Regions from separate parts of the Streptomyces sp. SudanB182_2057 genome, predicted to be linked through region 4. Evidence: riboswitches for the same ligand, from Rfam matches in the RefSeq annotation. Region 4 holds a riboswitch; each other region holds the start of a gene.

Region 1 (5,488 bases), 2.9 Mb from region 4:
TGGCGTCCAGTTCGCTGCGGGCGGTGTTGTTGGTCTTGGCGTCGAGGATGGTCCGGTAGGTGAAGACCACGTCGGCGGAGGTGAGCGGCTCGCCGTCGCTGAACTCGACACCGTCGCGCAGGGTGTAGGTGTAGGTGAGGCCGCCGTCGCCGACCTCGGGCAGTGCCTTGGCCAGCGCGGGTCTCAGTTTCAGGCCGGCGTCGCGGGCGAGGAGGCCGTCGAAGATCTTCGAGTTGCCGTCCTTGCCGTAGCCGAGCAGCGGGCTGAGGGTGTCCGGCTCCGAGGCCACCCCGATCACGACCGAGTCGGCGGACCCGCCGCCTCCTTCATCGCCACCGGGCGTCGAGCACGCGGCTGCCCCACTGGCCAGTGCCGTGGCGACGGCGGCGCCGCGTATCCATCGGGTCGTCATGAGCCCCCCTGTTGCATCGAGATCGTTGTTGCATATTAAGTGCAACTGAGGGCTGCTCGTCCATCGGTCCACGTCACACCGCGCGACAGCGGCGGGGCTCCCGCAGGCGACGTGCCTGCGGGAGCCCCGCGTCGTGCCGCCTGCCGGTGAAGGGTGAGAAGACGATCACGAGGCAGGACGCTCGGGGTGCGCTACGCCGTCACGGCGCGAGCAGCAGGCTGTCGCCGCGCTCCTTGGCGGCGGCGTAGCGCTTGGCCACGTCCTGCCAGTTGACCACCTGCCACATGGCCTCGATGAAGTCGACCTTCTGGTTCTTGTACTGGAGGTAGAAGGCGTGCTCCCAGGCGTCGAAGACCAGGACCGGGGTGGAGCCCTGGCCGACGTTGCCCTGGTGGTCGTAGACCTGCTCCACGACCAGGCGCCCGCTCAGCGGCTCGTAGGCGAGCACGCCCCAGCCCGAGCCCTGGGTGGTGGCCGCGGCCTTGGACAGCTGGGCCTTGAAGCCGGCGAAGGAACCGAAGGACTCCTTGATGGCCTCGGCCAGCTCGCCGACGCCGTCCTGGGCCAGCGGCTCGCCGCCGCCGTCCTTCGGGCCGGTCATGTTCTGCCAGTAGATCGAGTGCAGGATGTGCCCGGAGAGGTGGAAGGCCAGGTTCTTCTCCAGGCCGTTGATCGAGCCCCACGTCTCCTTGTCCCGCGCCTCGGCCAGCTGCTCCAGCGTGTCGTTGGCGCCCTTCACATAGGCCGCGTGGTGCTTGTCGTGGTGCAGCTCGATGATCTCCGGGCTGATGACCGGGGCGAGCGCCGCGTAGTCGTACGGAAGCTCCGGGAGCGTGTAAACCGCCATGTCCAACATCCTCCGACGTTATTGCCAGCAATATGCAGCTGCACGCTAACAGCAGAAGAGGTACCTTGCGGATCAGGCGTTGGACCTAGGACTTTCGCCGTGTCACGGACGGGCAACAGCCGGAGGTCCGCGGCCCGTTCACCCGCGCCGGCCGCTGCCCGGGGCGGACACCCCGCGAGGTGTCCGCCCCGGTCACCCGGTGTCTCAGGGCGTCTCGGAGGGCAAGGCGCCGCGCACCTCGCGGGCCGCCGCCACCAGGTTCTCGAGCGAGGCGCGCACCTCGGGCCACGTGCGGGTCTTCAGGCCGCAGTCGGGGTTCACCCACAGCCGTCCGGCCGGAAGGGCCTCAAGACCCGCGCGCAGGAGAGCCACCGCCTCGGCGACGGCCGGGATGCGCGGGGAGTGGATGTCGTACACCCCCGGTCCCGCCTCCCGCGGATACCCGTGCAGGGCCAGTTCGCGGGCCACCCGCATATGGGAGCGGGCCGCTTCCAGGCTGATGACGTCGGCGTCGAGGTCGTCGATGGCCTGGACGATGTCCCCGAACTCGGCGTAGCACATGTGGGTGTGGATCTGCGTGTCCGGTCGCACCCCGGCCGTGGTCAGCCGGAACGCCTCGGTGGCCCAGGCCAGGTAGGCGGGCCGGTCGGCGGCGCGCAGCGGAAGCGTCTCGCGCAGGGCGGGCTCGTCCACCTGGATGACCGAAGTGCCCGCCGCCTCCAGGTCGTTCACCTCGTCGCGCAGGGCGAGGGCGACCTGGCGGGCGGTCTCGGCGAGGGGCTGGTCGTCGCGGACGAAGGACCACGCGAGCATGGTGACCGGGCCGGTGAGCATGCCCTTGACCGGCCGGCCGGTGAGGGACTGGGCGTACGTCGTCCAGCGCACCGTCATCGGCTCCGGCCGTGAGATGTCGCCGGCCAGGATCGGCGGGCGGACGCAGCGGGTGCCGTAGGACTGGACCCAGCCGTGCCGGGTGGCGAGGCAGCCGGTGAGCTGTTCGGCGAAGTACTGGACCATGTCGTCGCGTTCGGGCTCCCCGTGCACGAGCACGTCGAGGCCGGCCTTCTCCTGGAAGGCGATCACCTCGCGGATCTCGGCCTCGATGCGCCGCTCGTACGTCTCCTCGTCGGTCCTTCCGGCCCGTACGTCCGCGCGGGCGGCGCGCAGTTCTCCGGTCTGGGGGAAGGAGCCGATGGTGGTCGTCGGCAGCAGCGGCAGGCGCAGGCAGGCACGCTGGGCGGCCGAGCGTCGCGCGTACGGCTGGGAGCGGCGGGTGTCGGCGTCGGTGACGGCGGACGCCCGGGCCCGTACCGCCGGGTCGTGCGTGATGGGTGAAGCCGCGCGGGAGGCCAGATCGGCGCGGTTCGCGGCCAGCTCCGCCGCGATCGTGTCCGCGCCCTGCGCCAGGGCGCGGGCGAGCGTGACGATCTCCGCGGTCTTCTGCCGGGCGAACGCCAGCCAGCGCAGGATCTGCGGCTCGATGTCCCGCTCGACCGCGGCGTCGAGCGGGACGTGCAGCAGGGAGCAGGAGGCGGCCACGTCGACCCGGTCGGCGAGGCCGAGCAGGGTGGCCAGCGTGGTCAGCGATGTCTTGAGGTCGTTGATCCAGACGTTGCGCCCGTCCACGACACCGGCGACCAGCCGCTTGCCGGGCAGACCGCCGGCTGCGGCGAGATCGTCGAGGTTGGCGGCGGCCGGGCCGGTGAAGTCCAGGGCGAGCCCGTCCACCGGGGCCTTCGCCAGCACGGGCAGCGCCTCGCCGAGCCGGTCGAAGTACGAGGCCACCAGCAGCTTCGGGCGGTCGGCGAGGCGGCCGAGGTCGCGGTAGGCGCGGGCGGCGGCGTTCAGCTCGGCCGGGGTGCGGTCCTGGACCAGGGCGGGCTCGTCCAGCTGCACCCACTCCGCGCCGGCGGCCCGCAGGTCGGCCAGCACCTCGGCGTACACGGGCAGCAGCCGGTCCAGCAGGGTGAGCGGCTGGAAGTCCACCGCGACGCCGGGGGCGGGCTTGGCCAGCAGCAGGTAGGTGACCGGGCCGACCAGGACGGGCCGCGGGGTGTGGCCGAGGGCGAGGGCCTCGCGCAGTTCGGCGGTCTGCTTGCCGGAGTCGGCCGCGAAGACAGTGTCCGGACTCAACTCGGGCACCAAATAGTGGTAGTTGGTGTCGAACCACTTGGTCATCTCCAGCGGCGCCACCTCCTGGGTGCCGCGGGCCATGGCGAAGTAGCCGCGCAGGGCGTCCTCCTCGACGGCGGCGCGGTGGCGGTCGGGGATCGCGCCGACCATGACGGTGGTGTCCAGGACGTGGTCGTAGTACGAGAAGTCACCGGTCGGCACCTCGCCCAGACCGGCGTCGGCCAGTTGCCGCCAGGTGGAGCGGCGCAGGTCGGCGGCCGTGCGCCGGAGGGCGTCGGCGGTGACCCGGCCCTTCCAGTAGCCCTCGATCGCCTTCTTCAGTTCCCGGTTCGGTCCCTGGCGGGGGTAGCCGTACACGGTGGCCCGTACGGGCGCGGCTGCGGACTCGGCTGTCACGGAACTCTCCTTCGCGAGCACTCGTCATGGGGTTCCCGGGACGGGACGAGGGCGCGAAGGGATGACGGAAAGCGGCGAGACACCATGGGTGCTCGCCCTGCCGCCGACCCGCCCTCGAGGTCACCGAGATGCCGTACGCGTCGGCCGCGCACGGGCAGTGGCAGGTCTTCGGACTCGCGAGCACGCCTCGTGCCGTACGACGTGTACGAGGCACCTACTGGCCGTCGCTTCCCAGACCCGCTTGCCGGGCCCAGTGCGTATGACGGCGGTCGTTCCCGCTCACCGCTGCGGGGCAGTCCCGGATTCCCACCGGGTTCCCTCTTGCGACGCGCCTGCCTGGCGGGCAGGGCGAACCAGCTGCACGAGGCAGCCTATACAGCGGCGCGTCCGCCGTGAAGCCGACGAAGACACGGCCCCACGACAACACGCCCGTCCGTCACGGGCGCCCGGGCTGCTCGGCGGCGGGTCCGGCGGCGGGCCGGGCGAGGCCCGCGGCCCGCCTCTCCTCGACGCGGCCGGCCCTCCACACCAGCAGGGCGACGGCCCAGGCGGCGAGGCAGCAAGGGCTGCCGCCCACTGCTCGAGTCCGTTCAGCAGGTGATGGTGCCCCTGCGCAGGGCGTGCCCGCCGTCGTTGGAGTCGTCCGCCCAGTAGACCGGCTTGGAACCCGCCACGCATTCGTCCGCGCCGGCCAGGGAGAAGCCCTCGTTGTTGTAATCGGGCATGCCCGACGGGCGGTTGAAGACGCCGGTGGTGGTGAACACGCCGGTCGTGCCGATCTTCGCCGTGCGGTGCTGACCGTCACAGGTGTCGTCGCAGACCGCCCACAGGCGCGACGCCTGCGGCTCCCACTGCAGTTCCATCACCCCGGACATGCCGCTGCTGAAGGACGCGACACGGGTGTAGGAGCCGGAGTCGGCCAGCACGTAACCGTGGATCATGCCGGTGCCTTCGACGCCCACGAAGAACACTCCGCCGCCGTGGCTGCCGTAGCGGGCCGGGTCGTAGACCGCGCCGGTCGATGCGTCTTTGAACCCGGCGCCGGTCAGCGCTGTGTCCGGGATCCAGGTGATCCCTTCGAGACCGAGATTGGAGCCGGTCGAGGGCAGGTCGGACGTGAGGTTCCACTCCTTGACCGCGGTCAGCGACGAGCCTGATCCGCTCACGTCGTACTTCAGCACCGACAGGCGGCTGGTGCCCGACGCGTCCCCGTTGCGCTCGCCGGCCACGAACGCGCCCGCGGCCGAACCGGCACCGGTCAGGGTGACGCCCTCGCTGTCGGGGGTGCCGGAGCCGCCGGGGAAGCGCAGGGCCCTGCCGGAGGACCAGCCGCCGGCGGCATCCGGCTTCCAGCCGCCGGAGCCGTCACGCACCAGACGCCACAGCCTGCCGCTGTTCTGCGCACCCCACAGCACGCCGCCCTCCTGGTACAGGCCGCTGAGGTCCTGGCCGAACACGTCCGAACCGTCGGCGGTGGCCACACCACTGCTTCCCGGCCACACGGCCGGAGTCGTGGAGCCGCCGGTGCCGCAGTTGTTCGGGCCGCCGAGGGTCACCGTGGCCGCCTGCCCGAAGGCTCCGGTACCGTCAGGGCAGCGTGACCAGGAGGGGCCGGAGTGCACGGTCCAGGAGAAGCCGTCCACCTGGGTCGTGCCGTCCGCGAGGTAGAGGCCGGCCTCGTCGTCCGAGCCCAGGCCGAA
Region 2 (5,488 bases), 1.1 Mb from region 4:
GCCGGTCAGGAGTGTCCGGCGCGACAGTGGTGTCCATGAACGAGAACCAGCTAGAAGGCCTGATCGGAATCGGACTGACCTTCGGGATCCTGGCCCTCCTGGCCCTCCCCTCCCTGCTCGGGCACCTGCGCGACAGGCGCATCGACCGGCAGATCAGGGAGGCCCAGGAGGCCCGGGACGGCGAGAGGGATCAGAAGTCCTCGTCCAGGTCGACCGTGCCCTCGACGGCGACCTGGTACGCGGACGGGCGGCGCTCGAAGAAGTTCGTCAGTTCCTGAACGCCCTGGAGCTCCATGAAGGAGAAGGGGTTCTCCGAGCCGTACACCGGGGCGAAGCCGAGGCGGGTGAGGCGCTGGTCGGCGACGCACTCCAGGTACTGGCGCATCGATTCGGTGTTCATGCCCGGGAGGCCGTCGCCGCACAGGTCGCGCGCGAACTGCAGCTCGGCCTCGACGGCCTCCTCCAGCATGTCGGTCACCTGCTGCTGGAGCTGGTCGTCGAAGAGCTCCGGCTCTTCCTTGCGGACGGTGTCGACGACGTCGAAGGCGAAGCTCATGTGCATGGTCTCGTCGCGGAAGACCCAGTTGGTGCCGGTGGCCAGGCCGTGCAGGAGGCCGCGGCTGCGGAACCAGTAGACGTAGGCGAAGGCGCCGTAGAAGAACAGGCCCTCGATGCAGGCGGCGAAGCAGATGAGGTTGAGCAGGAAGCGGCGGCGGTCGGCCTTGGATTCCAGGCGGTCGATCTTCTCGACCTCGTCGATCCACTTGAAGCAGAACTCGGCCTTCTCGCGGATGGAGGGGATGTTCTCCACCGCGGCGAAGGCGGCCGCCCGGTCCTCCGGATCGGGGAGGTAGGTGTCCAGCAGCGTCAGATAGAACTGGACGTGGACGGCCTCCTCGAAGAGCTGGCGCGACAGGTACAGGCGCGCTTCCGGGGAGTTGATGTGCTTGTACAGCGTCAGCACGAGGTTGTTGGCGACGATGGAGTCGCCGGTGGCGAAGAAGGCGACGAGCCGGCCGATGAGGTGCTGTTCCTCGGGGGTGAGTTTGGCGAGGTCGGCGACGTCGGAGTGGAGGTCGACCTCTTCGACGGTCCAGGTGTTCTTGATGGCGTCCCGGTAGCGTTCGTAGAAGTCGGGGTAGCGCATGGGGCGCAGGGTGAGTTCGAAGCCGGGGTCGAGCAGGTTGGTGTTCCGGGACATTACTGGCAGGCCTCGCAGGACTCGGGGTTTTCCAGGGAACAGGCGACCGCTTCGGGATCCGCGGTGACCTGTGCGGGGAGGGTGGGCTGCGCCTGGGCGGCGCGGGCGATGCGCGTCGCGGGGCGCGAGCGCAGGTAGTACGTGGTCTTCAGCCCGCACTTCCAGGCGTAGGCGTACATCGAGGAGAGCTTGCCGATGGTCGGCGTCTCCAGGAACAGGTTCAGCGACTGCGCCTGGTCGAGGTAGGGGGTGCGGGCGGCGGCCATGTCGATCAGGCCGCGCTGGGGGATCTCCCAGGCCGTGCGGTACAGGGCGCGGACGTCCTCGGGGATCCACTGGAAGTCCTGCACCGAGCCGTTGGCCTCACGCAGCGCCTCGCGGGTGCGGGCGTCCCAGACCCCGAGGTCCTTCAGGTCCTGCACCAGGTAGGAGTTGACCTGGAGGAACTCGCCGGACAGCGTCTCGCGCTTGAACAGGTTCGACACCTGCGGCTCGATGCACTCGTACACACCCGCGATCGACGCGATGGTGGCCGTCGGCGCGATCGCCAGCAGCAGTGAGTTCCGCATGCCCGTCCTGGCGATGCGCGCGCGCAGCGCGGCCCAGCGCTCGGGCCAGGTGAACTCGACACCGTAGTGGTCCGGGTGCAGCACGCCCCGGGCGGTGCGGGTCTTCTCCCAGGCGGGCAGCGGGCCGTTGCGCTCGGCGAGGTCGGCGGACGTCTCGTACGCGGCGAGCATGATCCGCTCGGCGATCCGCGTGGACAGCACCTTGGCCTCGGCCGAGTCGAACGGCAGCCGCAGCTTGAAGAACACGTCCTGCAGGCCCATGGCACCCAGCCCGACCGGCCGCCACTTGGCGTTGGAACGCCCCGCCTGTTCGGTGGGGTAGTAGTTGATGTCGACGACGCGGTCGAGGAAGGTGACGGCGGTGCGGACGGTGGTGTCCAGGCGGTCCCAGTCGATGTCGCCGTCGCGGACGAAGGCGCCGAGGTTGACCGAGCCGAGGTTGCAGACGGCCGTCTCGCCGTCGTTGGTGACCTCCAGGATCTCGGTGCAGAGGTTGGAGGAGTGGATGACGTTGCCGGGTTCGGCGGTCTGGTTGGCGGTGCGGTTGGCGGCGTCCTTGAAGGTCATCCAGCCGTTGCCGGTCTGCGCCAGGGTGCGCATCATCCGGCCGTACAGCTCCCGGGCCGGGAGGGTCTTCTTGGCCAGGCCCGCGGCTTCGGCCTCGCGGTAGGCGGTATCGAAGTCCTCGCCCCACAGGTCGACGAGTTCGGGGACGTCGGCGGGGGAGAACAGGGACCACTGGGCGTCGGCGTTGACCCGGCGCATGAACTCGTCCGGGATCCAGTGCGCGAGGTTGAGGTTGTGGGTGCGGCGGGCGTCCTCGCCCGTGTTGTCGCGCAGCTCCAGGAATTCCTCGATGTCGGAGTGCCAGGTCTCCAGGTAGACGGCGGCGGCGCCCTTGCGGCGGCCGCCCTGGTTCACGGCGGCGACCGAGGCGTCCAGGGTCTTCAGGAACGGCACGATCCCGTTGGAGTGCCCGTTCGTCCCCCGGATCAGCGAACCGCGCGAGCGGATGCGCGAGTACGACAGCCCGATGCCGCCGGCGTGCTTCGACAGCCGGGCGACCTGGTGGTAGCGGCCGTAGATGGAGTCCAGCTCGTCCAGCGGGGAGTCCAGCAGGTAGCAGGACGACATCTGGGGGTGGCGGGTGCCGGAGTTGAACAGGGTGGGGGAGGAGGGCAGGTAGTCCAGGCGGCTCATCAGGCCGTAGAGCGAGGCGACCTCGTCCACCGAGCGGGCCGTGTCGTCCTCGGCCAGGCCGCTGGCCACGCGCAGCATGAAGTGCTGGGGCGTCTCGATGACCTTGCGGGTGATCGGGTGGCGCAGGAGGTAGCGGCTGTGCAGGGTGCGCAGGCCGAAGTAGCCGAAGCGGTCGTCGGCGCCCTCCGCCACGGCCGAGTCCACCAGCGCGTCCAGCCGTCCGGCGTGGACGCGCACGAACTCGGCGGTGCGGTCGGCCACCAGGCCCTCGCGATGGCCCACTGCGATCGACCCGGTGAAGGAGGTCACGCCCTGCGAGGCGGCCTCGGCCCGGATGGCGAGGGTCAGCAGCCTGGCGGCCAGCTTCGAGTAGGCGGGGTCCTCGGCGATCAGGCCGGCGGCGGCCTCCGTGGCCAGCTCGCGCAGCTCCGCCTCGTCGGCCCGCGCGGACCGGCCGCGCAGCGCGGCGGCGGCGACCCGTCCGGGGTCGGCGTCGGGCAGGTCGGCCGTCAGCTCGGACAGCGTCCGCAGCAGCGCGGTACCGGGAGCGTCGGTCTCCGGTCCGCTGACCGAAGCCGGGTCGGCTGGCGCGATGGTCACGTGGGGGTCTCCCTCGCTCGGCACGGGGCCTGGCGGAGGGCAGGGGGCAGCACGAGCGCGCGAGGGCTCTCGCGTCCACCGGCCCATTCCACGAGGCCCGGACGTCGGGCACACCGGCCGGATGGCCGGGTGCGCTGTCGGCAGGTCCTCGGACTGACGCTCGTACGCGGATACGCACAAGTACACCGTTGCGGGACAGTTCCGGATTCGCACCGGATTCCCCTGCGGCGACAGCGAGCATGAGCATACATCTTGTGCCGGGCTGTCGTGTCACCCCCAGATGTTGTGTCCCGGTGATGTCAGAGTGTCAACTCGTAGGTGAGCAGCGTGACGTCGTCCAACTCCGGCACGGGATTCCAGTCCCGTTCGGGTGTGCGGACGAAACCCAGACGTTCGTAGATGCGGTGGGCGGCGCGCATGGTGCGCTGGGTGGACAGGACGACGGCCGCGCAGCCCTCGGTGGCCCTCGCGCGCTCGACGCAGGCCCGGACGAGCGCCTCGCCGGCACCCCGGCCGCGGGCCGCGCGGTCCACCGCGAGCATGCGGATCTCCGCCTCGCCGGGACGGGCTATGTCCGCCATGGGGCCGCCGGACGGGACGAAGGTGACTCCGCCGAGCGGCCGGTCGTCCGCGACGGCGACGAGGACCTCGGCGGCGGCGGCGCGTTTCGCCACGTCCCTCAGCTCGCCCAGGTACTCGTCGCTCTCGCCGAAGTCCAGGAGGCCGTCTCCTAGGTAGGCCCGGGCGGTGATCTCGCCGAGGGCGGCGTACTCGGAGGGGGCGGCGGGCCGGATGACGATGTCCATGGGCCGAGTGTGCCGGAGGGGTACGACAAGGCGCCGGAGTTTTCCACAGGGCGCCCGGCCGGAGAGGGCCGTGCGTCAGCCGCCCGTACCGGCGCACGGCGGCGGGTCGTGCCGGCGACGGCACCGGCCCGGGCAGGCAACGGCAGCGGGCCGCCGACGCGTGTGCTGTCGGCGGCCCGCTGCGGATGCCGCGTGGGTCAGTGCGCGCTGCCCGCGGTGGCCGGCGGAAGCTCCACCTGGACATCGGGGTCGCCGGAGTCCGCCGTGTAGTCCTCCGGCTTGGTCTCGTCGATGCCCTCGGGAGCCTTCACGGCCTTCAGGACGACCGTCAGGACCACGGTGACCAGTACGTTCAGCACGAACGCCGTCAGGCCGATGTAACCGATCTCGCCGATGCCGGGGATCTCCTTCGAGGAGCCGCCGAAGTGCTTCTGCGTGGGCGAGGCCACCCCGTACGCGGCGGCCGTGCCGTAGACCATGCCGACCGCCCAGCCGGCCAGCAGCGCCCAGCGGTGGAACCAGCGGGTGAACAGGCCGCCGACCAGGGACGGGAAGGTCTGCATGATCCAGATGCCGCCCAGCAGCTGGAAGTTGATGGCGACGGTCTTGTCCATGGTGAGGACGAAGACCAGGGCGCCGACCTTCACCAGCAGGGAGACCAGCTTCGAGACCTTGGTCTCCTCCGCGGGCGTCGCGTCGGGCTTGATGAAGTCCTTGTAGATGTTGCGGGTGAAGAGGTTGGCCGCCGCGATGGACATGATCGCCGCCGGGACCAGGGCGCCGATGCCGATCGCCGCGAACGCCACGCCCGTGAACCAGTCCGGGAACATGTCCTCGAACAACTGCGGGATGGCCAGCTGGCCGTTGGAGACCTTCACCCCGGCCGCGATCGCCATGAAGCCCAGCAGCGCCAGCAGACCCAGCATCAGGGAGTACAGCGGCAGGATCGTGGTGTTGCGGCGGATCACCTCACGGCTGCGGGACGACAGGGTCGCGGTGATCGAGTGCGGGTACATGAACAGCGCGAGCGCCGAGCCGAGCGCCAGCGTGGCGTACGTCCACTGGCCCGCCTCCGGTGGTGTGACCGCCCCGCGCGGTTTGCCGGTGGCCGG
Region 3 (5,488 bases), 2.2 Mb from region 4:
GCCCACCACCAGCACCGGCAGCCGCGCGCCCCGCGCGATGCCCATGTTGACGATGTCGGTCCGCCGCAGGTTGATCTCGGCCGGGCTGCCCGCCCCCTCGCAGATCACCGCGTCATACGTGCCCCGCAGTTCGGCCAGGCAGTCCAGCACCGTGCCCAGCAGCCGCTGCTGGCGTCCGCCGTGGTAGCCGCGCGCGCTCAGCTCGCCCACCGGCTTGCCGAGCAGCACGACCTGGCTGCTCTGCTCGCCACCGGGCTTGAGCAGCACCGGGTTCATCAGCGCGGTCGGCTCGATCCGGCAGGCCTGGGCCTGCATGGCCTGGGCGCGGCCGATCTCCGCGCCCTCGCGGGTCACGAACGAGTTCAGGGACATGTTCTGCGCCTTGAACGGCGCCACCTTCACGCCCTGGCGCGCCAGCCACCGGCAGATCCCGGCCGTCACGACGCTCTTGCCGGCGTCCGAGGTGGTGCCGGCCACGAGGAGACCACCGTTCACTTCCCACGTCCTTTCAGGAGTGCGCGCGCGGCGAGCGTGGTGCCGAGGGCGAGCAGGCCGACGCGGCGGGAGAGCCGTACCGCCCGGTCGATGTCGGTGACCCGGACCGGCCGTCCGGTGCCGCCGTTGAGCACGGGCCGGTGTTCGACCCGGCCGCCGTAGGAGAGGGTCCCGCCGAGCCGGACGCCGAGGGCGCCCGCGAAGGCGGCCTCCACGGGACCGGCGTTGGGGCTCGGGTGCTTGCGGGCGTCGGCCTTCCAGGCGCGCAGGGCGCCACGCGGGTCGGGTCCGGCGACGGTGGCGAGTACGGCGGTGAGCCGGGCGCCCGGCCAGCCGGCGACGTCGTCGAGGCGGGCGGAGGCCCAGCCGTAGCGGCGGTGCCGGGGCGACTTGTGACCCACCATCGCGTCCAGGGTGTTGACGGCGCGGAACCCGAGCAGCCCCGGCACCCCGGCCACGGCTCCCCACACCAGGGCGCCCACCACGGCGTCGGAGGTGTTCTCGGCGACCGACTCGACCACGGCCCGGGCCATTCCGTCGGCGTCCAGCGCCTGCGGGTCGCGGCCGCACAGGTGGGGCAGCCGGGCGCGGGCGGCCTCGGTGTCCCCCGCGGCCAGGGCGCGCCCGATCGCCTGGGCCTCGCGGGCGAGCGAGGTGCCGCCGACGACGGCCCAGGTGGCGGCGGCGGTCAGCGCGACGGAGGCGGTACGGGAGGGGCGTACGGCGCGTGCGGCCAGCGCCCCGAGCGCGACGGCGCCACCGGCGCATACGGCGGTGTGCACGGCGCCCCAGGCTCGGTGGTCGTGCCACAAGGCGCCTTCCACGGCCGTGGCCGCGCGGCCGAACGCGGCGACCGGGTGCCCGCGGCGGGGATCGCCGAGGAGCAGATCACCGAGGACGCCGGCGGCGGCACCGTACGCGTATGTGCGGTCGGCACCCATCGGCTCAGCCGGCCGTGGGCGCGGGGGCGTTCCTGGTACGGGTCCTTCGGCAGCCGAGCATGGCGATTCGTGTCCTCACTCAGGGTGTCCACGCCCTGGTTCGACGGATTCCGGCGGCGAGAGTTCCTGGCTCCCGGGGAGTTCTTCCCCGGTGACAGTGGCGGGACCGCGCCGGATTCGCACCGGCTTCCTCTGCTGCCGCCGTACATGGCCTGGGCAGTCCACCACGTGCCCGGAAGGGCCGTCAACTTGCCTTTGACCTGGGACGCCCGACTGTGCCGAGGCCCACATCCCCGGGGCGCCGGGCGGGCCTTGGGAGCCCCCGCACACGCGTCCGCCCCGCCGGGTCCGGCGGGTGGGCCGGTCGGCGGGGCGGAGGCGGGGATCGGGGGCCTGCGGTCAGGCCACGATCAGGTAGATGCCGTAGGCCACGGCCGCCGCGCAGGCGGCGAAGCAGGCGTAGGCGCCGGTGACGGCGAGCGTGGCGGAGCCGCCCTGGGCCGCGGCCCGTTCGCGGCGGGACATGCCGTTGATGCCGAGGGTGAACAGGGCCACCAGGCCCACCGTGAACACGACGCTGACGCCCAGTACGGAGCCGAGGGCCGCCCAGTCGATCTTCATGCGGATTGCTTCCTTCAGTAACCGTGCGGGCGGGTCAGACCGTGGCGGCCGGCGGGGCGGCGGGGGCCGGTTCGGCGGCCGGGGCGGGGATCGTGGCCGTCAGGCCGGCGGTCGTCAGGCCGGCGGTGGCCGGGACCGTCAGGCTGTCGGCCACCGGGCCGGCGGGCGGCGGGGTGACCGCGGCGATGGCGGTGGTGACGACACCGGCCGGCTCGCCGGTCTCCTCGATCACGTTGGTGTGGTCCACGACCTCGCGGCGGGAGATCTTCCAGATGGCGGCGCTCGCGGCGACCAGGAAGACGGCGACGCCGGCGGTGCCCCAGTCACCGAGGTCGGTGACTGCCTCGGCGCCCGCGCCGACCAGCGCGGCGGCCGGCAGGGTGAGCACCCAGGCGACGGCCATGCGGGTCGCGGTGGACCAGCGGACCACGCCGCCCTTGCGGCCGAGGCCCGCGCCCATCACCGAGCCGGAGACGACGTGGGTGGTGGAGAGGGAGAAGCCGAGGTGGGAGGAGGCCAGGATGGCGGTCGCGGCGCCGGTCTGGGCGGCGAAGCCCTGGCGCGGCTCCAGGTCGGTCAGGCCCTTGCCCATGGTGCGGATGATGCGCCAGCCGCCGATGTAGGTGCCGAGCGCGATGGCCAGGCCGGCGGAGAGGACCACCCAGGTGGGAGGGTTGGAGCCGGGGGCGAGGGAGCCGCCCGCGATCAGCGCGAGGGTGATGATGCCCATCGTCTTCTGGGCGTCGTTGGTGCCGTGCGCGAGCGAGACCAGGCCGGCGGAGGCGATCTGGCCGACGCGGTAGCCCTTGCGGGTCGCCTCGGTGTCGCCGGTGCCGCCGACGCGGTAGGAGAGCCGGGTGGCCAGGAACGCGGCGAGGCCCGCCACGACCGGCGCGGCGACGGCGGGGAGCAGGACCTTGGTGACCAGGACGCCGCCGTGGACGCCGTCGAAGCCGGCGGAGGCGACGGTGGCGCCGACCAGGCCGCCCATCAGGGCGTGCGAGGAGCTGGAGGGCAGGCCCACCAGCCAGGTCAGCAGGTTCCAGAGGATCGCGCCGACCAGGGCGGCGAAGATGACCTCGGGACGGATGCCGGTCTCGTCGACGAGACCCTTGGAGATCGTGTTCGCGACCTCCACGGAGAGGAAGGCGCCCGCAAGATTGAGGACGGCGGACATGGTCACCGCGATCTTGGGCTTCAGGGCGCCTGTGGAGATGGTGGTGGCCATCGCGTTCGCGGTGTCGTGGAAACCGTTCGTGAAATCGAACGCGAGAGCGGTTACCACCACAATCGCGAGGATCAGCGAGAAGCTTTCCATTTACCCAGGCAATCGTTCGAGGTCGTTGGCTGGACGAACGTAGGCAACCTGGGTGAACGGAAGATGAACTGGGACGGGCACAGTGGTGTCGGCAATCCCATACCCGGGTTCTTTTCCGCCCTGCCGGGCCGGGCCCCCCTTGGCTACCGGCCCCGCGCGAAGATCCGCAGCCGGTCCAGGGTGCCGTTGAAGAGATCCTGGTCACCCGGCAGCGTGCCCTTCGTGCGGTACTGCCAGAACGTCCAGTACCGCCAGCCGCCGGGCAGCGCCCCCGGCTTCGCGGTGCCGTGCCGGGCGATCCACAGCGGGTGGTTCTTCGAGAACGCCCGGCTGTTGCCGGTGCACAACTTCCACCACTGGGTCGTCGTGTAGATCACCGGGCGGCGGCCGGTCCTGCGCCGGGTCTCGTCGCTGAACGAACGGATCCAGGCGACCATGCGCTTCTTGCTCAGTCCGTAGCACTGGCGCGAGCCGTAGGGGTTGTACTCGATGTCGAGCGCGGGCGGCAGCGTCCAGCCGTCCCCGCGCCAGCCGCCGCCGTGCTTCACGAAGTACGCGGCCTGCTTGGCGCCGGAGGACCGGTCGGGGCGGGCGAAGTGGTACGCGCCCCGGATCAGGCCGGCCTTGCGGGCGCCGGAGTACTGCTCGGTGAAGTAGGGGTTGCGGTAGCCGGTGGACTCGGTCGCCTTGACGTAGACGAACCGCGCTCCCTTCTTCCGCGCGTCCGGCCATTTCACGTGCCGCTGGTACGACGACACGTCGTGGCCCTTGGGCGGCTTGGCGGCGGCGGTCGCGGGGCCGGTGAGGGCGAGGACCGCCGCCACGGCCGCCGCGAGGACGCTCGCGCGGCGGCGGACAAGGGTGGGTACACGGGCCATGCGGCTCCCCCGGGGGTGGCGGACGACGGGCGCGCCGGTCCTCGGTGGCGGCGGCGCTCGTGGGGTGGGCAGGAGTGAGCCATTCAAGGTCCGCCGATCACGGATTTCTGGGCGATTTCAGGCGTTTCACCCCTAAATCCCCTCGTTCGGCCCTACGGTTCCCGACCCGGCTCCGCCGGCCGCCCGCCCCCGTCCCTCAGGCTGGCAGGATCACCGCATGGCTGAACCGCGACGGAACGCGAAGGACGGACGACGGGACGGGCGGCCGGACGAGTGGCCGGTCGTGGGGGAGGACGTACGGGAGGACGTGCGGGAGGACGTGGCGCGGCTGTGGGCGGACGTGGTCGCCACGGCGCGGCGGACCGTCGCCGACGGGCTGGTGGTCGGCACCTCGGGCAACGTCTCCGCCCGCCTCGGCGACCTCGTCCTGGTCACCCCCTCGGGCGTGCCCTACGACCGGCTCACCCCCGCCGACCTCACCGGCGTCGATCTCACCGGCCGCCGGGTGCTCGGCACCCTCGTGCCGACCAGCGAGCTGCCCATGCACCTCGCCGTCTACCGCGCCACCGACGCCCGCGCGGTCGTCCACACCCACGCCGTGCACGCCACCGCGGTCTCCATGCTCGTCCCCGAGCTGCCGCCGGTCCACTACATGACCGCCGCCCTCGGCGGTCCCGTACGGGTCGCTCCCTACGCCCCCTACGGCACCGACGAGCTGGCCGGGAACATGCTCAGCGCCCTCGCCGGCCGCTCCGGCTGCCTGCTGCGCAACCACGGCACGGTCACCTACGGCGCCACCCTCGACCAGGCCTACGACCGCACCGCCCAGCTGGAGTGGATGTGCCGCCTGTGGCTGACCGCGTCGTCGGTGCCCGGCCTGACCCCGTCCCTTCTCACCGAGGCACAAGTCGCGGAGGCCGGGGAACGTTTGAAGGGGTACGGCCAACGGAGGTGACCCCTTTTGCCGAACAGCAGCCCGCCCCGCACCCCGCACACCCCCCCCGGCCGGGCCCGACCGGGCACACCGGCCCCGCCCCACGGCACCCTGCGGGCCGCGTACACCGCGTACGACAGGGTCCTGCCGGTCGCGCGCGCCGCACATAGCCGAGCTCTGCCGGTCGCGCGCGCCGTGTACGACCGAACCGTGCCGGCCGCACTGGCTTTGCTCCGCCGGGCCCGGCCGACGCCGCGCACCGCGCGCGCCCGGACCTGGCCGGCCCCGCTGGCCGCGCGGC
Region 4 (5,488 bases):
CGTCGTACCCGGCGCCGAGGTGCGCCGGCTGCGCGCGAGCGACGAGCCCGGCACCCGGCTGGCCGGGGAACTCCTCGCGTGCCGGCCGACCAGGCAGGGCGCGGAGCCGGGAGCGGAGGAGGCGGGCGGCCTCGGCGACGCGGGCGCGGTGTGCGCGGTGGCCGATCCGGCGGGCCTGACCACCCGGCTGCTGCCGGTCGAGGTCTGCCTGGCGCCCGGCCCGGCCCGCGGCCAGACCGTCGTGGACCTCCGGCCCGGCCCCGGCGAGGCCGAGTTCCACGCCGACGACTCCGAACGGACCCTGGTGGACGTGGCGTTGGACGTGGACGTGGACCGGTACGTGCGGCTGTACCTGGAGACGGTGGAGCGGCCCTAGGCCCTGTCCTCCGCCGGTCCCGGTCGCGGTCGCGGCAACGCCCTTTACAAAAAGGGTGTCCGGCTCGTCGGGGAGACCCGATCCGGCCATCGTACGGCCCACCGGTACGGCCGGTAGCCGGTCGATCACATGGGTGAGCAGGCGTTCATGTGCCTGAACCGGCGTTCCGGAACGCCACGTTTCGGACCGCGATCGCAAAGAGATGGTTGTGGCTCGGCAAAGGGTTTCCTAATCTTCGGGCCACCGGGCTGGACAGCTGTAGACCGGGCGCCTCTCACAAGGAAGGGCACCCGGCCGGTCTGGTGCGGAACATGCCGCGCGGCCAACAGCTTTGGCGGGCAGACGGTCGCAACGGCACACAGCCCACGCAACCAGCAACCACGGAGGATACCGTGAGCCACCCCAACCGGCTACGCGATGCCATTCACTCGGACGGCACCACCCCTCTGATCGGCGTCTTCGACATGTTCTCCGCGTCCGTGTCGGCGCAGCACTACGACGGCATGTTCGTCTCCGGCTTCGGCTTCGCCGCGTCCCACTACGGTCTGCCCGACATCGGCTTCATCGCCTGGCCCGACATCATCGCCTTCGTCCAGCGCCTGCGCATGGCGTTCCCCACGCAGCACCTGCTGGTGGACATCGACGACGGCTACGTGGACCCGGAGACCGCGTGCCACGTCGTGCAGAACCTCGAGGCCGTCGGCGCCTCCGGCGTCATCCTGGAGGACCAGAAGCGGCCTCGGCGCTGCGGTCACGTCGACGGCAAGCAGGTGCTCCCGCTGGAGGAGTACCTGGAGAAGCTGGAGCTGGTCCTGCAGTCCCGCCGCGACCTGGTGGTGGTCGCCCGCACCGACGCCACCGAGGAGGACGAGATCCTGCGCCGCGCCAAGGCGCTCGCCGCGACCGACGCCGACGTGGTGCTGGTCGACGGGGTGCGCAGCGTGGACTGGATCCACAAGGTGCGCAAGGTCATCGGGGACAAGCCGCTGCTGTTCAACCAGATAGCCGGGGGCAAGTCGCCGCGGCTGTCGCTGAGCGAGCTGTCCGACCTGGGCGTCGACGTCGCCATCTACAGCACGCCCTGCCTGTTCGCCGCGCAGACCGCCATCGACCGCGCCCTGACCGAGCTGAAGGAGGCCGACGGCCGCCTGCCGCAGACCGGGCCGGACAGCGTGGGGGTCGCCGAGAGCCTGGCCCTGCTGGAGAAGAACATCAGCCGGCACCACGTCCGCACCCCGGCGTGACCTGATCCACCCCAGGGGCCCGCGCGCACCCGGCACGCGGGCCCCACCGGTTGACGAACCCCATGGACGAACCCACGGGCGTGCCCCATGGACGTAGCCCATGGGTGAGCCCGCCCCATAGAGGCATCCCCCGTCCCATGCCACCCGCTTCCAAGGCAGGAGCGCATGTCTCAGACGCTCACCGGCTCGGCCCGCGGTCTGGCGCGCCGTGTCGACTGGTACATCGTCGCGCTGTTCGGCGCGATCGGGATCGCCGCGCTCGTCCCGGCCGAGGACACGGCGGCCGAGGCCGTCTCGTGGCTGACCAAGCTGGCGATCGGCCTGCTCTTCTTCCTCTACGGCGCCCGGCTCTCCCCGCAGGCCGCGCTGGACGGCGTACGGCACTGGCGGCTGCATCTCCCGGTGCTCGCCCTGACGTTCGCCGCCTTCCCGCTGCTCGGCCTGGGCGCGAAGCTGCTGCCGGACGGGTGGCTCGGCGCCGAACTGACCGCCGGGGTGCTGTTCCTGGCGGTGCTGCCGTCCACCGTGCAGTCCTCCATCGCCCTCACCTCCCTGGCCCGCGGCAACGTGGCAGCGGCCCTGTGTTCCGCGTCCTTCTCCACCGTGCTGGGCGTGGTCCTCACCCCGGTCCTGGCCGTCGCGCTGATCGGCGGCGGCGAGGGCGGCGGCATCCCGATCGGCGCGGGCCAACTCGTGGACATCGCCGTGCAGTTGCTGCTGCCGTTCGCCGCCGGGCAGGCGGTGCGGCGGTGGATCTCCGGCTGGCTCGGCCGGCACCGCAAGGTGATCGGGCTCTGCGACCGGGGCTCCATCCTGCTCGTCGTCTACGCGGCGTTCAGCCGGGGCATGACCACCGGCATCTGGCAGCGGGTGTCCCCCGGCCGCCTGGTCCTGCTCGGGGTTCTGGTGGCGGTGCTGCTCGCCGCCGCCCTGCTGCTGGCCGACCGCTCCGCGCGGGCGCTGCGGCTGCCCCGCGAGGACCGGGTGACGGCGGTCTTCTGCGGGGCGACCAAGAGCCTGGCCAGCGGGCTGCCGATGGCCTCCGTGCTGTTTCCCGCGGACGAGGTCGCCATGACCGTCCTGCCGCTGATGCTCTACCACACCCTCCAGCTGGTGGTCTGCGCCGCGCTCGCCCGCCGGCTCAGTCGGACGGCGCCGCCCGCACCGACCAGCGCTCCTCCACCCGTGCCAGCCGCCAGTACGCCAGCGCCGCCGCCCACACCACCACGAACAGGCCGACGATGAGATAGCCGACGCTGTCCAGGTTCAGACCGGCCACCCAGCCGGTCACCGGGTCGCTGAGGCCGGCCTTCTCGTGCAGCACCCCGACCAGTTCGATGGTGCCGATGAAGAAGGCCACGGCGATGGACAGCCCGGTGATGGCGAGGTTGTAGAAGACCTTGCGGACGGGGTTGGCGAAGGCCCACTGGTAGGCGAAGTTCATGAACGTGCCGTCGAGGGTGTCGAACAGGCTCATCCCGGCGGCGAACAGCAGCGGCAGGCACAGGATCGCGTACCAGGGCAGGCCGGCCGCCGCGCCCGAGCCGGCCATCACCATCAGGCTGACCTCGGTGGCCGTGTCGAAGCCGAGGCCGAACAGGAAGCCCAGCGGGTACATCTGCCCCGGCCGGGACACGGACTTCGTCAGCCGCCCCAGCAGCCGGTTCATGAACCCCCGCGAGTCCAGGTGCCGTTCCAGCTCCGTCTCGTCGTACCCGCCCGCGCGCATCGCCCGGAACACCTTCAGGATGCCCGCCAGCGCGACCAGGTTCAGGGCGGCGATGAGGTAGAGGAAGGACCCGGAGATCGTCGTACCGAGCACCCCGAGCACCTGGTGGGTGGCGGAGCCCTCGTTCATCACCTTCCCGGCCAGCGAGGTGCCGCCCGCGATCAGCAGCGCCAGCAGCACGACCACGCTGGAGTGCCCGAGCGCGAACCAGAACCCCACCGACACCGGGCGCTTTCCGTCGGCCATCAGCTTGCGGGTGGTGTTGTCGATCGCCGCGATGTGGTCGGCGTCGAAGGCGTGGCGCACGCCGAGGGTGTAGGCGGTGATCCCCAGCCCCACGCCGAACACCTGGGAGCCCACCTCGAAATGGCGCGGGGCCACCAGCACATACAGGATCCCGAAGGCGACGACATGCAGGGCGAGGATCACCACCAGCAGCCCCGCCGTCTTGACGGTGTCCTCGCGTCGCCAGCGGAACGAGGGGTGCGCGGACTCGGACAGAGACGTCCCGGGCAGGTTCATATGGTCAGCTCCAGCACCTCGTGGATCTTTCTGAGCTGCCGTGGCCGGTCTCCTGGCTTACGGGTCACGCGTCCGCCGTTCCTGCCTTCCCGGCCTTTCGACCAGTGGCCCGGCGGGTGCCGGACGGAACGGGAACTCCCCGATCACAGTGGCGAGGGCCGCTCCGGTCTCACACCGGCTTCCCGAACACCACGGCCCGCCCACCGTAGAGGGGCACGCGGTCGCCTGCATAGCTGCGCAGTCGGGCAGGTATGCAAGATCACATCGCCACCTGCCAGGATGGGAGCATGCATCTCGTTCCTGCCGACCGGGCCGGGCGTCGGACCATCGACGGGCACCGGGTGTGCGAGGCGATCGCCGCGATCGGTGACGCGGGGCGTCTGCGCACCTGGGCCGACCGTTTCTCGCTGCTGGCCGACGCCAACCGGCTCGCGCTGCTGCTCGCGCTGCACCGGACCGGGCCGCTGGCCGTCTCGGACCTGGCGATCGCCACGGGCATGAACGACCCGGCCGTCTCCCAGGCCCTGCGGCTGCTGCGCGCGGCGGGGGTCGTGGCAGGGGAGAAAGAGGGGCGCGTGGTGCGCTATCGGGTGGTGGACGAGGACGTAAGGGGCCTGTTGGAGCACTGCGCCGCCTGATCGTCCCGGAAAAGGTTCCCTTTCGGGCAATGTGGACAGATACAGATCCCGTACCGCTGTCCGTCCCATGGGAGCCCGTATGGCAGACCGTCCGCCGGACCTCTCGTCCAGGAACCCCGACTGGTGGCGCCAGGCCGTCATCTACCAGGTCTATCCCCGCAGTTTCGCCGACGCCGACGGTGACGGTCTCGGTGACCTGAGGGGCCTGACCCAGCGGCTTTCGCACCTCGCCACGCTGGGCGTCGACGCCCTGTGGCTGAGCCCCTTCTACCCCTCCGAACTCGCCGACGGCGGCTACGACGTCATCGACCCGCGCGGTGTCGACGAACGCCTGGGCACGCTGGACGACTTCGACGCCCTGGTGGGCGAGGCGCACCGGCTGGGCCTGAAGGTCGTCGTGGACATCGTCCCCAACCACACCTCCCATCTGCACCGCTGGTTCCGGGAGGCGCTGCGCGCCGGGCCCGGATCGGCCGCCCGCGAGCGGTACGTCTTCCGGCCGGGGCGCGGCGCGCACGGGGAACTGCCGCCCACCGACTGGCAGTCGGTGTTCGGCGGCAGCGCCTGGCAGCGGGTGGCCGACGGGGAGTGGTACCTGCACCTGTTCGCCCCCGAGCAGCCCGACCTGAACTGGGACAACGAGGAGGTCCGCGCCGACTTCCGCGCCACCCTGCGGTTCTGGTCGGACCGGGGCGTGGACGGCTTCCGCGTGGACGTCGCCCACGGCCTGGCCAAGGACCTCACCGAGCCGCTGCGGGACCTCGGCGCCCTCGGCACGGCCGGCGAGGCGGCGCTGCGGCACCTGTCGCCGGGCAGTCACCCGTACTGGGACCGGGACGAGGTGCACGAGATCTACCGCGACTGGCGCAAGATCTTCGACGCCTACCGCCCGCCCCGCATGGCCGTCGCCGAGGCATGGGTCCCGGGCGGCCGCCGGGCGCTGTACGCCCGCCCGGACGAACTCGGCCAGGCCTTCAAC

What was found. A riboswitch is a leader RNA that binds a small molecule or an ion and turns the genes downstream of it on or off. The one in region 4 is predicted to bind cobalamin.
Region 1: another riboswitch for cobalamin. It lies ahead of metE (5-methyltetrahydropteroyltriglutamate--homocysteine S-methyltransferase); the one in region 4 lies ahead of ACSURM_RS17870 (HoxN/HupN/NixA family nickel/cobalt transporter).
Region 2: another riboswitch for cobalamin. It lies ahead of ACSURM_RS12775 (ribonucleoside-diphosphate reductase subunit alpha); the one in region 4 lies ahead of ACSURM_RS17870 (HoxN/HupN/NixA family nickel/cobalt transporter).
Region 3: another riboswitch for cobalamin. It lies ahead of ACSURM_RS28200 (cobalamin biosynthesis protein); the one in region 4 lies ahead of ACSURM_RS17870 (HoxN/HupN/NixA family nickel/cobalt transporter).

Annotation. Positions count from the first base shown of each region.
Region 1 covers NZ_OZ186798.1:1,195,125-1,200,612, forward strand. Annotated here, with positions in the region: gene ACSURM_RS04910 (ABC transporter substrate-binding protein) at 1-412, opposite strand, end outside; gene ACSURM_RS04915 (superoxide dismutase) at 612-1,259, opposite strand; gene metE (5-methyltetrahydropteroyltriglutamate--homocysteine S-methyltransferase) at 1,464-3,788, opposite strand; cobalamin riboswitch at 3,931-4,162, opposite strand; gene ACSURM_RS04925 (hypothetical protein) at 4,225-4,365, opposite strand; gene ACSURM_RS04930 (lamin tail domain-containing protein) at 4,379-5,488, opposite strand, start outside.
Region 2 covers NZ_OZ186798.1:3,005,790-3,011,277, reverse strand. Annotated here, with positions in the region: gene ACSURM_RS12785 (hypothetical protein) at 36-278, shown strand; gene ACSURM_RS12780 (ribonucleotide-diphosphate reductase subunit beta) at 191-1,201, opposite strand; gene ACSURM_RS12775 (ribonucleoside-diphosphate reductase subunit alpha) at 1,201-3,570, opposite strand; cobalamin riboswitch at 3,693-3,817, opposite strand; gene ACSURM_RS12770 (GNAT family N-acetyltransferase) at 3,870-4,376, opposite strand; gene mctP (monocarboxylate uptake permease MctP) at 4,574-5,488, opposite strand, start outside.
Region 3 covers NZ_OZ186798.1:6,360,456-6,365,943, forward strand. Annotated here, with positions in the region: gene ACSURM_RS28195 (cobyric acid synthase) at 1-495, opposite strand, end outside; gene ACSURM_RS28200 (cobalamin biosynthesis protein) at 492-1,436, opposite strand; cobalamin riboswitch at 1,535-1,677, opposite strand; gene ACSURM_RS28205 (hypothetical protein) at 1,836-2,057, opposite strand; gene ACSURM_RS28210 (anion permease) at 2,092-3,375, opposite strand; gene ACSURM_RS28215 (lysozyme) at 3,519-4,253, opposite strand; gene ACSURM_RS28220 (class II aldolase/adducin family protein) at 4,471-5,208, shown strand.
Region 4 covers NZ_OZ186798.1:4,111,606-4,117,093, forward strand. Annotated here, with positions in the region: gene ACSURM_RS17855 (nucleoside hydrolase) at 1-376, shown strand, start outside; gene ACSURM_RS17860 (isocitrate lyase/PEP mutase family protein) at 769-1,620, shown strand; gene ACSURM_RS17865 (bile acid:sodium symporter family protein) at 1,786-2,865, shown strand; gene ACSURM_RS17870 (HoxN/HupN/NixA family nickel/cobalt transporter) at 2,762-3,871, opposite strand; cobalamin riboswitch at 3,897-4,080, opposite strand; gene ACSURM_RS17875 (ArsR/SmtB family transcription factor) at 4,159-4,509, shown strand; gene ACSURM_RS17880 (glycoside hydrolase family 13 protein) at 4,589-5,488, shown strand, end outside.